DNA from 3 places in the Streptomyces sp. NPDC052301 genome. Region 1 is predicted to be linked to each of the others. Evidence: riboswitches for the same ligand, from Rfam matches in the RefSeq annotation. Region 1 holds a riboswitch; each other region holds the start of a gene.

Evidence for each region. Region 1 has a riboswitch for cyclic di-AMP ahead of ACIHEJ_RS06780 (C40 family peptidase). Riboswitches for the same ligand answer to the same signal wherever they lie in the genome.
Region 2: it holds a riboswitch for cyclic di-AMP, as region 1 does, so the genes downstream of both, ACIHEJ_RS34325 (transglycosylase SLT domain-containing protein) here and ACIHEJ_RS06780 (C40 family peptidase) in region 1, are expected to answer to the same signal.
Region 3: it holds a riboswitch for cyclic di-AMP, as region 1 does, so the genes downstream of both, ACIHEJ_RS37190 (M23 family metallopeptidase) here and ACIHEJ_RS06780 (C40 family peptidase) in region 1, are expected to answer to the same signal.

Annotation. Positions count from the first base shown of each region.
Region 1 covers NZ_JBIUBE010000002.1:678,456-681,718, reverse strand. The annotation lists gene ACIHEJ_RS06790 (LysR family transcriptional regulator) at 1-832, opposite strand, end outside; gene ACIHEJ_RS06785 (LysE family translocator) at 916-1,533, shown strand; gene ACIHEJ_RS06780 (C40 family peptidase) at 1,541-2,014, opposite strand; cyclic di-AMP (ydaO/yuaA leader) riboswitch at 2,017-2,155, opposite strand; gene ACIHEJ_RS06775 (hypothetical protein) at 2,591-2,899, opposite strand; gene ACIHEJ_RS06770 (ATP-dependent Clp protease proteolytic subunit) at 2,907-3,263, opposite strand, start outside.
Region 2 covers NZ_JBIUBE010000016.1:148,872-152,134, reverse strand. The annotation lists gene ACIHEJ_RS34330 (polyprenyl synthetase family protein) at 1-778, opposite strand, end outside; cyclic di-AMP (ydaO/yuaA leader) riboswitch at 1,430-1,604, shown strand; gene ACIHEJ_RS34325 (transglycosylase SLT domain-containing protein) at 1,610-2,098, shown strand; gene ACIHEJ_RS34320 (HAD family hydrolase) at 2,165-2,977, opposite strand; gene ACIHEJ_RS34315 (FAD-dependent oxidoreductase) at 3,212-3,263, opposite strand, start outside.
Region 3 covers NZ_JBIUBE010000020.1:100,745-104,007, reverse strand. The annotation lists gene ACIHEJ_RS37195 (aldo/keto reductase) at 1-374, opposite strand, end outside; gene ACIHEJ_RS37190 (M23 family metallopeptidase) at 444-1,487, opposite strand; cyclic di-AMP (ydaO/yuaA leader) riboswitch at 1,495-1,664, opposite strand; gene ACIHEJ_RS37185 (PP2C family protein-serine/threonine phosphatase) at 1,926-3,107, opposite strand.

The DNA of each region.
Region 1 (3,263 bases):
GGTGGGCCACCGAGATCGTCCGGCGCAGGTCCGCGTCCAACGGCCGCACAGCGACCGGGGTGGCCGCCGTCCGCGCCACCATCTCCGGTACGACCGCCACCCCGAGGCCCGCGCTGACGAGCGCGCACACCACCGCGTACCCGGGAGTCGGCACCAGCAGCGCCGGTGTGGCGCCCGACGCGGCGAGCAGCGCCTCGATCTCCCGCCGGGCCGGATGCCGCGGCGCCATGCTGATCAGCGGCTGCCCGGCCAGCTCCGCCGGCGGCAGCCGGGACGACGACGTGCTCAGCGCGTGCCCGGGAGCGGTCACCAGCACCAGCTCCTCCACCAGCACCGGCTCCAGACGCACGGAGGACGGCACCGGGACGGGCTCGGCCGGGTGGTAGGTGTGCGTCAGCGCCAGGTCCACCTCGCCTGCCGCCACCGCGGTGACCCCGGACGGCGGGTCGTAGTCCGCCACCGACAGCGTCACGTCCGGATGTGCCCGGCGGAACGCGCTCAGCGCCGGCGGCAGCAGATGCACCCCCGCCGTCGGAAAGGTCCCGAGCCGCAGCGCGCCGCCGCTGAGTCCGGTGAGCCGGGACAGCTCGTGCCGGGCCTGCGCCAGTTCGTCGAGCACCCGGCGGGCCCGCGCCACCAGCACCTCGCCCGCCTCGGTCAGCCGGGCCCCGCGGTGGTGGCGGACGAGCAGCGCGGTGCCCGCCTCCCGCTCCAGCTTCGCCAACTGCTGGGAGAGCGCGGGCGGGGTGTAGCCGAGCCGGTCGGCGGCCCGGGTGATGGAGCCGGCCTCCGCGACGGCCACCAGTGCGGCCAGCCGGGTGGGGTCGTACATGGCATCAGCCTAAAGCAATGCTTAAGGCTCACGTAGATGATTCGAAATACCTGGTGAAGGCTCCCTCGCGGCAGGCTGGTCGCATGGACGGACAGCTCATCGCCTTCACCGGGATCGCCGCAGGACTCGTCGCCATGCCGGGCGCCGACTTCACCGTCGTGGTCCGCAACGCGCTGGTCTCCCGGCGGGCCGGCGCGGTCTGCGGGCTCGGGATCGCGGGCGGCCTCCTGGTGCACACCACCCTGGCGGTGGCCGGGGTCGCGGCCGTGCTGGTGGCCGTGCCCGCGCTGTTCCGGGCGCTGCAGCTGCTGGGCGGCGCCTATGTGCTGCAGCTCGGGGTGCGCACCCTGTGGGCGCTGCGGCGGCCCGCCCGGACGCCCGAGGAGAGCGCGGCCGCGACCGCGCACCCGCTGCGGCAGGGCTTCGTCACCAACGTACTCAACCCCAAGGCCTCGCTGACCTTCCTCAGCCTGCTGCCGCAGTTCGTGCCCGCGGGGAGCCATGCGCTGCCCCGGACGCTGCTGCTCGCGCTGATCGTGTGCGCGCTGGCCCTGGCGTGGTTCCAGGCGGTCGCCCTGCTGGTGGACCGGCTCGGCGGATGGCTGCGCCGGCCCCGGGCCGCCCGTGGGCTCCAGGCGGGCACCGGGGTGGCGCTGACGGCGCTGGGCGCGGCCCTGCTGCTGGAGCCGCTCCTGGCCTGACGCCGGGTCAGCTGACCCGGCCGTACCAGACGCTCTTGGTCCAGATCTTCTCGAGCCTGACCACGGAACCGGTCCTCGGGGCGTGCCAGATCTTGTTGTGGCCGGCGTAGATGCCGACGTGGTAGACGCTGGAACCCGAGTGGAAGAAGACCAGGTCACCGGCCTTGCGGTGGCCGGAGGAGATGTGGTGCGTCTTGTTGTACTGCTGGGCTGCGGTACGCGGCAGGGTCTTGCCCGCCTTCTTGAACGAGTAGAGCGTCAGTCCCGAGCAGTCGAACCGGCGCGGTCCGGTGGCTCCGTACTGGTACGGCGACCCCTTCTTGGAGGCCGCGACCTGGAGTGCTTTCGTCGCGAGCGTCGCGGCCGAGGCGTCGGTGGCGAGGCCCGGGACCGCGATGGAGCCGCCCACGGCGGCCAGGGTGAGGGCCGAGGCCGTACCGGCCCGGGCCATGAGCGACGGGACACGATTGAGCGCAGTCATGCGCAACCCTTCGTCAGCCGCCTGTGAAGGATGACCTGTCGGATTCGGGCTGGCGAAGTTGCCCGGCCGCGTTGCCGCGGCTTCACCCCAAGGATCGCTCGGAACCTCCGCCCGTCTGCCACGAGCAGACGAACATCCGTGCCGGCGACCCGTCTTGCCTGGGTCCTCCACTCCTGCCGATCCACTCCTGTCGACCGGTTATCCGAGCGGCGGCAGGACTCGGCGTCCGCCCGGATCGCCCCGCCGTTGTGGCGGGGGCTTGTCGTCAGACAGGGATCTTCACCTACAGCTGTCCGAAAATCCCAACGGAACCGGGGATTTGTGGCGTTACTCACCACTCACCCGTTCGGGTGGACAGGGCTGTGTTCGAGTCGCCGTCAGATGCCGGTCGTAGCCCCGGACCTGGGGCGGAACCACGATTCGCGGATCTCGGAACGGCGCGGAGCGCAACTCGGGAGGCCCGGAAAACGATCTGGAAGTACACCGGTCGGCGGTACGCCGTTCGGGCCGTTTCGTGTCCGGCCCGAACGGTTCGTGTCGACGCGGCGGACCCCCCGGGCCGGAGCGGCGTCCGGATCAGCCGACGCAGTCCGGCGGGAGCGCGACGCGCGCGGTCCGGCGTTCCCCGTCCAGCACCCGCAACGCCCGTGCCAGCGTGTCGCCGTGCAGCTCCGTCTCGCCCCGACGGTGCATCAGCGCGAGCGCGTCACGCAGCTCTGCCGCCTTGCGCACCAGGGCCTGGGCCGCGCGCAGGCCGGCATAGGTGTCCCCGTGCCGGGCCGGATTGATGCGGCCCAGCAGGTCGGCGGCCTCCAGGTAACGGTCGATCAGTTCCCCCTCGGCACGGGTCAGAGCGGGCAGCGGGGGCAGCTCGGGTGGCAGCATCGGCGGCTCACCTCGCGTCCCGCGCGCCGGGCACGCTCCGGCGGCTGGGCACGACGCCGTCCACCAGGCCGTAGGACAGCGCGCCGGACGCGTCCAGGACCAGGTCACGCTCCAGATCGCCGTGCACCTGGTCCGCCGTGCGCCCGGTGTGCCGCACCAGCATCTCCTCGGTCAGGGTGCGGGTGCGGACCAACTCCGCGGCCTGGATGACCAGGTCGCTGGGCTGGCCCTCCACCGGCTCCGGCAGCTGGGGCTGTTCGATCACCATGCGTGCGCCGGGCAGGGCGAACCGCTTGCCCGGTGTGCCGGCCGCGAGCAGCACCGCGGCCTGGGAGACGGCCTGGCCCAGGCAGTAGGTCTGCAC
Region 2 (3,263 bases), on a different contig from region 1:
CCAGCCGGGCCGCCCGCTCGCGCAGCCGGAGCACGGGCAGGGTCGGGATGCCCTCGCGCAGGTCGGTGCCCGGGGTCTTGCCGGACTCGTGGGAGTCGGAGGCGATGTCCAGGACGTCGTCGGCGAGCTGGAAGGCGACCCCGAGCCGCTCACCGTACTGGGTGAGCACGTCGACGACCGTCTCGTCGGCGCCGGACATCATCGCGCCGAACCGGCACGACACCGCCACCAGCGAACCCGTCTTGCCACCGAGCACGTCCAGGTAGTGCTCGACCGGGTCACGGCCGTCCGAGGGACCCGCGGTCTCCAGGATCTGGCCGGTGACCAGCCGCTCGAACGCGAGGGCCTGCACCCGGACCGCCTCGGGGCCGAGGTCGGCGAGGATCTGGGAGGCGCGGGCGAAGAGGAAGTCACCGGTGAGGACCGCGACGGAGTTGCCCCAGCGGGTGTTGGCGCTGTCCACGCCGCGCCGCACGGCAGCCTCGTCCATGACGTCGTCGTGGTACAGCGTGGCGAGGTGGGTCAGCTCCACGACCACGGCCGACGGGACGACGCCCGGCGCGTAGGGGTCGCCGAACTGCGCCGCGAGCATCACGAGCAGCGGCCGGAACCGCTTCCCGCCGGCCCGTACGAGGTGCTGCGCGGCCTCCGTGATGAACGGGACCTCGCTCTTGGTGGCCTCGAGCAAGCCTTCCTCGACAGCCGCCAATCCGGCCTGGACATCGGCTTCCAGAGCCTGGTCCCGCACGCTCAGCCCGAACGGCCCGACGACGGTCACGAGGGGTCTCCTGTCTGCTGGTGTCTGCTGGCGATTACGCGGTTTGTCGATAGGTCGCTGCCCTCACTCAAGTCAGCGTATCCGGTCCTGTTTCGATCACCGATAGCGCCCACCGGTCCAGCCTGGGCGGTATCGGATCATGACCGTTATGTTTGCGATCGGATGGTAAGAACGGACATTTATCGACTTAACCCCACCCCATCCGCTTTGTCGCGTACCGGGGAGGCGAGCGGAGTAACGCGCACGCCACCCTCCGCACGGCCGAGACCACCGCCATGACGGCCGCCGCGACGACAGACATGACGACGGGCACCCCGCCAGGACAACGACGGGCACCTCGTCATGGGTTCCACCGCCGCCCGAACCGAGCGCAAATCGCCCGAATCCACCATGTCCGATTTGACGCATTTCGTTATTCCGTGAGTTGGGTCACGTGCTTCCGCCGGCGCCCCCGACCCCGCACCGCGACCCCTCCCTCCTTGCCCGGTCGGCGAGTTGAGGCTTGGCAAACGCAAAGGATCAAGTACCCCATACGGCACAGACCAAGGTCAAATGGGGCGTTGTGTGGATCCGCGACTTGTTCCGGACATGTGCTCTCGCATACGTTCCGGGCCGTCGGGCGGAACGCCGAATCCTGCCGCCGCCCGCATACCCATCCACGAACTCATTCCTACGGCAGGAGCGGGGGACCCAGGTAAGCGCCGGACCGGACGGCACACGTCGCGCCGGAACGGCTAGGGGTGAAGCCGTGCCTTCCCGGAAGGCACGGCCGGGCACCTCCCCGCCCGAACCCGACAGCTCACCTCGCAGGCGACGGAGAGGAACTTCCCCATGCCTGCTGCCGCTCAGCACCGCCGTGCCTGGCACAACCGCTTCACCCGCACCCTCGTCGTCGCCGGCACCGGTGCCGCCGTCCTCGCCCTGCCGCTCATCGGTGCGACCAGCGCCTCCGCCGCCACCCCGGCCGCCACGACGGTCTCCACCACCCCGGCCGGGTACCCGAACAACCTGGACGGCTGGATCCGCGAGTCCCTCGCGATCATGGCGGAGAAGGGCATCCCGGGCTCCTACAACGGCATCTACCGCAACATCATCCGGGAGTCCTCGGGCAACCCGAACGCCATCAACCTCTGGGACTCCAACGCCGCCAAGGGCATCCCGTCCAAGGGTCTGCTCCAGGTCATCGACCCGACGTTCAACGCGTACCACGTGGCCGGAACGTCGTTCAACATCTACGACCCGGTCGCGAACATCACCGCCGCCTGCAACTACGCGGCCGCCCGGTACGGGTCGATCGACAACGTGTTCGGCGCCTACTGACCGGCGGCGGCGCCGTCCGAACCGGTGCCGCCGGGCGATGGCCACAGGCTCCTACTGATATCCCGGTCAGTCGGTCGGGAACAGTCTTTCGAGGACGACGGCGATGCCGTCGTCCTCGTTCGACGAGGTGACCTCGTCGGCCACCGCCTTGAGTTCGGGGTGGGCGTTGGCCATGGCGACCCCGTGTCCGGCCCAGTCGAACATCGGGATGTCGTTGGGCATGTCGCCGAAGGCCAGCGCCCGACCGGGAGCGATGCCCAGCCGCTCGGCGGCCAGCGCCAGCCCGGTCGCCTTGGTCACCCCGCACGGCTGGAGTTCCACGGTTCCCGGCCCCGACATGGTGACCGTCGCCAGCGATCCCACCACCGCGCGCGCGAGGGTCGCCAGTGCGTCGTCGGACAGCGTGGCGTGGCGCAGCAGCACCTTGCTGATGGGCGCGCGCCACAGGTCGTCGCGCCGCCCGACCCGCACCGCCGGCAGGGTCGGGTGCGGCATCCGGTACCCGGGCTCGATGAGCGTCAGCCCGTCCACGCCGTCCTGGTCGACGGCCGCGTAGACCTGCCCCACCTCGGCCTCGATCTTGCCGAGCGCGGTCTCGGCCAGCTCCCGGTCCAGCCGCACCGACCAGAGCAGACGGTCGGTCGCGGCGTCGTAGACCTGTGCGCCCTGCCCGCACACCGCGAGCCCCCGGCAGCCGAGGCCGGCCAGCAGGGGTCGTACCCGCGGGGCCGGGCGGCCCGTCACCACCAGGTGGCGTGCACCGGCCCGCGCCACCCGCGCGAGCGCCGCGAGGGACCGTTCGGAGACGGTGTCGTCGCGGCGCAGCAGCGTCCCGTCCAGGTCGGTGGCGATCAGTGCGTACGCGGGGGTGGGTGCCATGATCAGAGAATACGGACACGCTGCCTGGCCGACTCACCTGTGATCGCGCGTACTTGTGTGCTGCCCGGCCCCAAGTGGTGCCCGGCTGCTCCCTGATGGGGGAGTCGGAGCGCGCGGACGCTCCTCGCCGTGGCGGCCGGCCGGCTGCAGCGCGGCGTGCAGGGCCGCCGTACGGGCGTGCACGCGCGCGCTGCGACCGTCGTTCCGGTCTTCCCCGGACGGTTCCGACCGTCGTCAGCCGTGGGCCGCCGCCAGGTGTTTCGCCAGGCGCGGGGAGGCGAATTCC
Region 3 (3,263 bases), on a different contig from region 1:
TGGGTGTAGTAGAGGTCGATGTGGTCGGTGTCCAGGCGGCGCAGGGAGGCGTCGGCGGCCGCCTTGATGTTGGCGGCGGACAGGCCCTGGTACTCGGGGTGCTGGCTGACCTTGGTGGCGATGACGACGTCGTCGCGGTTGCCCCGGGCCTTGACCCACTTGCCGATGATCGTCTCGGACTCGCCGCCCTTGTTGCCCTCGACCCAGGCGGAGTAGGCGTCGGCGGTGTCGATGAAGTTGCCGCCGGCGGCCGTGTAGGCGTCCAGGACGGCGAAGGAGGTCTCCTCGTCGGCGGTCCAGCCGAAGACGTTGCCGCCGAGGGAGAGCGGGAAGACCTCGAGGTCGGAGGAGCCGAGTGTGCGCAGAGAAGTCATGCTCGATGTCAACGCCGGCGGTGGATGATCGCATTCCGCCGCAGGCGCCTGTTCACGAGGACGACACGCTCAGGGGGTGAGGCCCTTGGACCGCAGCCAGGGCGCCGGGTCGACGGCGGTGGCCTGGCCGTTCGGGTGCACCTCGAGGTGCAGGTGCGGGCCGGTGACGTTGCCGGTGGCGCCGACCCGGCCGATGACGTCGCCGGTGGAGACCTTCTGGCCGACCGAGACGTTGATCGAGGACTGGTGGCAGAACCACAGCTCGGTGCCGTCGTCCAGGGTGAGGACCGTGCGGTAACCGTAGGCGCCGGCCCAGCCGGCCTGGGTGACCGTGCCGCTGTGGATGGCCTTGATGAGGGTGCCGGTGGGGGCGGCGAAGTCGAGGCCGGTGTGGTAGCCGGAGGACCACATGGAGCCGGGCTGGCCGAAGGTGCCGGTGAGCGTGTACGAGACGACCGGCAGCGTGTACTGCTTGGCCAGCTCGGCCAGCCGCTCGGCCTCGGCGGCCTTCTTGGCGTCGGCCTCGGCCTTCTCCTTGGCGGAGGCGGCCTTGGCGGCGGCCTCCTTCTCCGCCTTGGCGGCGGCGTCGGCGGTCTGCTTCTCGGAAGCGGCGAGCGCGGCGGCGGTGGCCTTGCTGTCGGCCTTGCTCTGCTGCTGCTCGGCCTGGGCCATGATCCGGTTGCGCAGGGCCTCGCCGGCGCCGGTGCTGCTGTCGCTGTCGGCGGTGGTGCCGACGCCGCTGAGCGCGGTGGCGGTGGCCTGGTGCGTGTCGTCGGAGGAGCCGGCGGTGTCGCTGCCGAAGAGGTGGTCGACGGAGGAGGGCAGGTCCGGCAGGGATATGGAGACCGGCGGCTTGCCGGTGTTGGCGCTGGCCATGCCGCCCGCGCCGACCGCGGCCATCACGCCGACGCCGAGGACGGTGGAGCTGCGCGCGAAGCCGCCGCGCTGCTTGGCGACACGGTGCCGGCCGCGGACCGGGGCGACGGAGTCCTCGGTGGGGTTCCACTCCTCCCAGGGGCCCTCGTCGGCGCGGTAGGCGCCGTAGCCGAACGTTTCGGACTCGCGCTGCGCAGGCACGAACGGGGCTTCTGGGGCAGGCCGGTTGGACGCCACGCGGGCGTACTCCTTTCCTTCCTCCGCCTACCGGGTTAGCTGACGGGTTCGGAGCAGGAAGGTCTCCTACGCGCGTATACCGGCCGTGGACTCTAAGCAGTTCACGGCGGTGTTCGCGTGATTCACCCCAAAGTGGTGGTTCCCCGGTTCCCTTGCAGGATTCGGCGCGTGCGCACGGAGCCGCCTCTTGTGACGGCTGGGACGACCGCGCTGCGTTATCGAACGTTAATAGACGTGCCAGGCACTTTCCAAGCCGTTCGGCTTGATCATTAACGTTTTCGGCCGCGGACTTACCGGTCAGGAAGCCTCCAAATCGGGCGAGTTGGCCACGGTTCAGCAGTCTCGGTGTTTTTGATGGTGACTCAGATGTTATGCGCACGGCGGTCACACGGTCACAGGCCGTCACTTCCCGGCGTATCCCCGCCGTCGCCTCACGGCTCAGGGCCGCCGCACGGCGAGGAGCGCCATGTCGTCCGTCATCCCGCCGCCGGAGTGCCGCCGCACCTCGGTGGCGAGCCGGTCGAGGAGCGCGCGAGGGTCGGCGAAGGGCCGCCCGTCGAGCCGACGTTCCAGGTCGTAGAACCGGCCGTGGCCGTCCCGGGCCTCGGACAGTCCGTCGGTGTACAGCAGCAGCGTGGCCCCGCTCGGAAAGCCCGCCTGCAGGGTCCGGTCGGGCCACCTGCCGAGGTCCGCCATGCCCAGTGGCAGCGCGGGCTCGGGCCCGGTCAGGACGCGCACGGTGCCGTCGGCGTACAGCAGCAGCGGCGGTGGATGGCCCCGGTTGACGAGCCGTACGACACCGTCGCCGTGCGGGAGTTCGGCGAGGACGGCGGTGGTGAACCCCTCGAAGGCGTCGATGCCCTCCCGCCGCGTTCCCTCCCGGGCCAGCGCCCGCTCCAGCCGCTCGGCCACCTCCTCCAGGGTGGCCTCGTGCTCGGCCGCCTCCCGGAACGCCCCGATCACCACGGCGATCGCGGCGACCGCGCCCATGCCCTTGCCGCGTACGTCCCCGACGACCAGCCGGACGCCGTACGGGCTGTCCTGCACCGCGTACAGGTCGCCGCCGATGAACGCGTCCTGCCGTGCCGCCTCGTAGCGGGCGGCGATCTCGAAGCCGCCGATCCGCGCGGCGGGCTCCGGCAGCACGGCCCGCTGGGCGGCCTCGGCGACCTCCCGGGCGGAGGCGAGCCGCCGGTCGCCGAGCCGGACCACCCGGTTGATGGCGAGGGCGAGCAGGGCGACCGTGGCGATGGTGACCACGTCGGTGACGGCGGCGACGGCGGGGTGGGCACCCGAGCCTGCGTGCACCGCGTAGCCGGCGGCGAGGGCCGCGAGGCCGGTGAGCACGGTGGTGCGCAGCGACGACAGGGGCGCGGCGATCAGCGGGGCGGCGGAGAAGAACGGGACGGCGGTGAACTCGTTCGGGGTGAGCAGGCCGTACAGGACACCGCTCACGATCAGCAGGGCGGGCAGGGCGCGGGCCAGGGCGCGGGGACCCGGGCGGCGTGGGCGTCGCGGGGGCGGGGGCTCGTCGACGAGGCCCGGAGCGGGCACGGGGTCGCCGGGCAGCCGGCCACCGGCCCTGGCGTACGCGTTCTCCTCCACCTCTCCAGGGCGCACCGCTTGTCTCCCACTGTCCGACGTACGTCCAGATTTGCGGGCGGGACAGCGTGCGGCGAGCGCTGTGGGCCGACCGGATGATCCGTCCCTCCGGCCCTGCCGACGGGCCCGCGGACCACGGATGTGCGTTCCGACCTGCGCATGGGGTACTCTTGA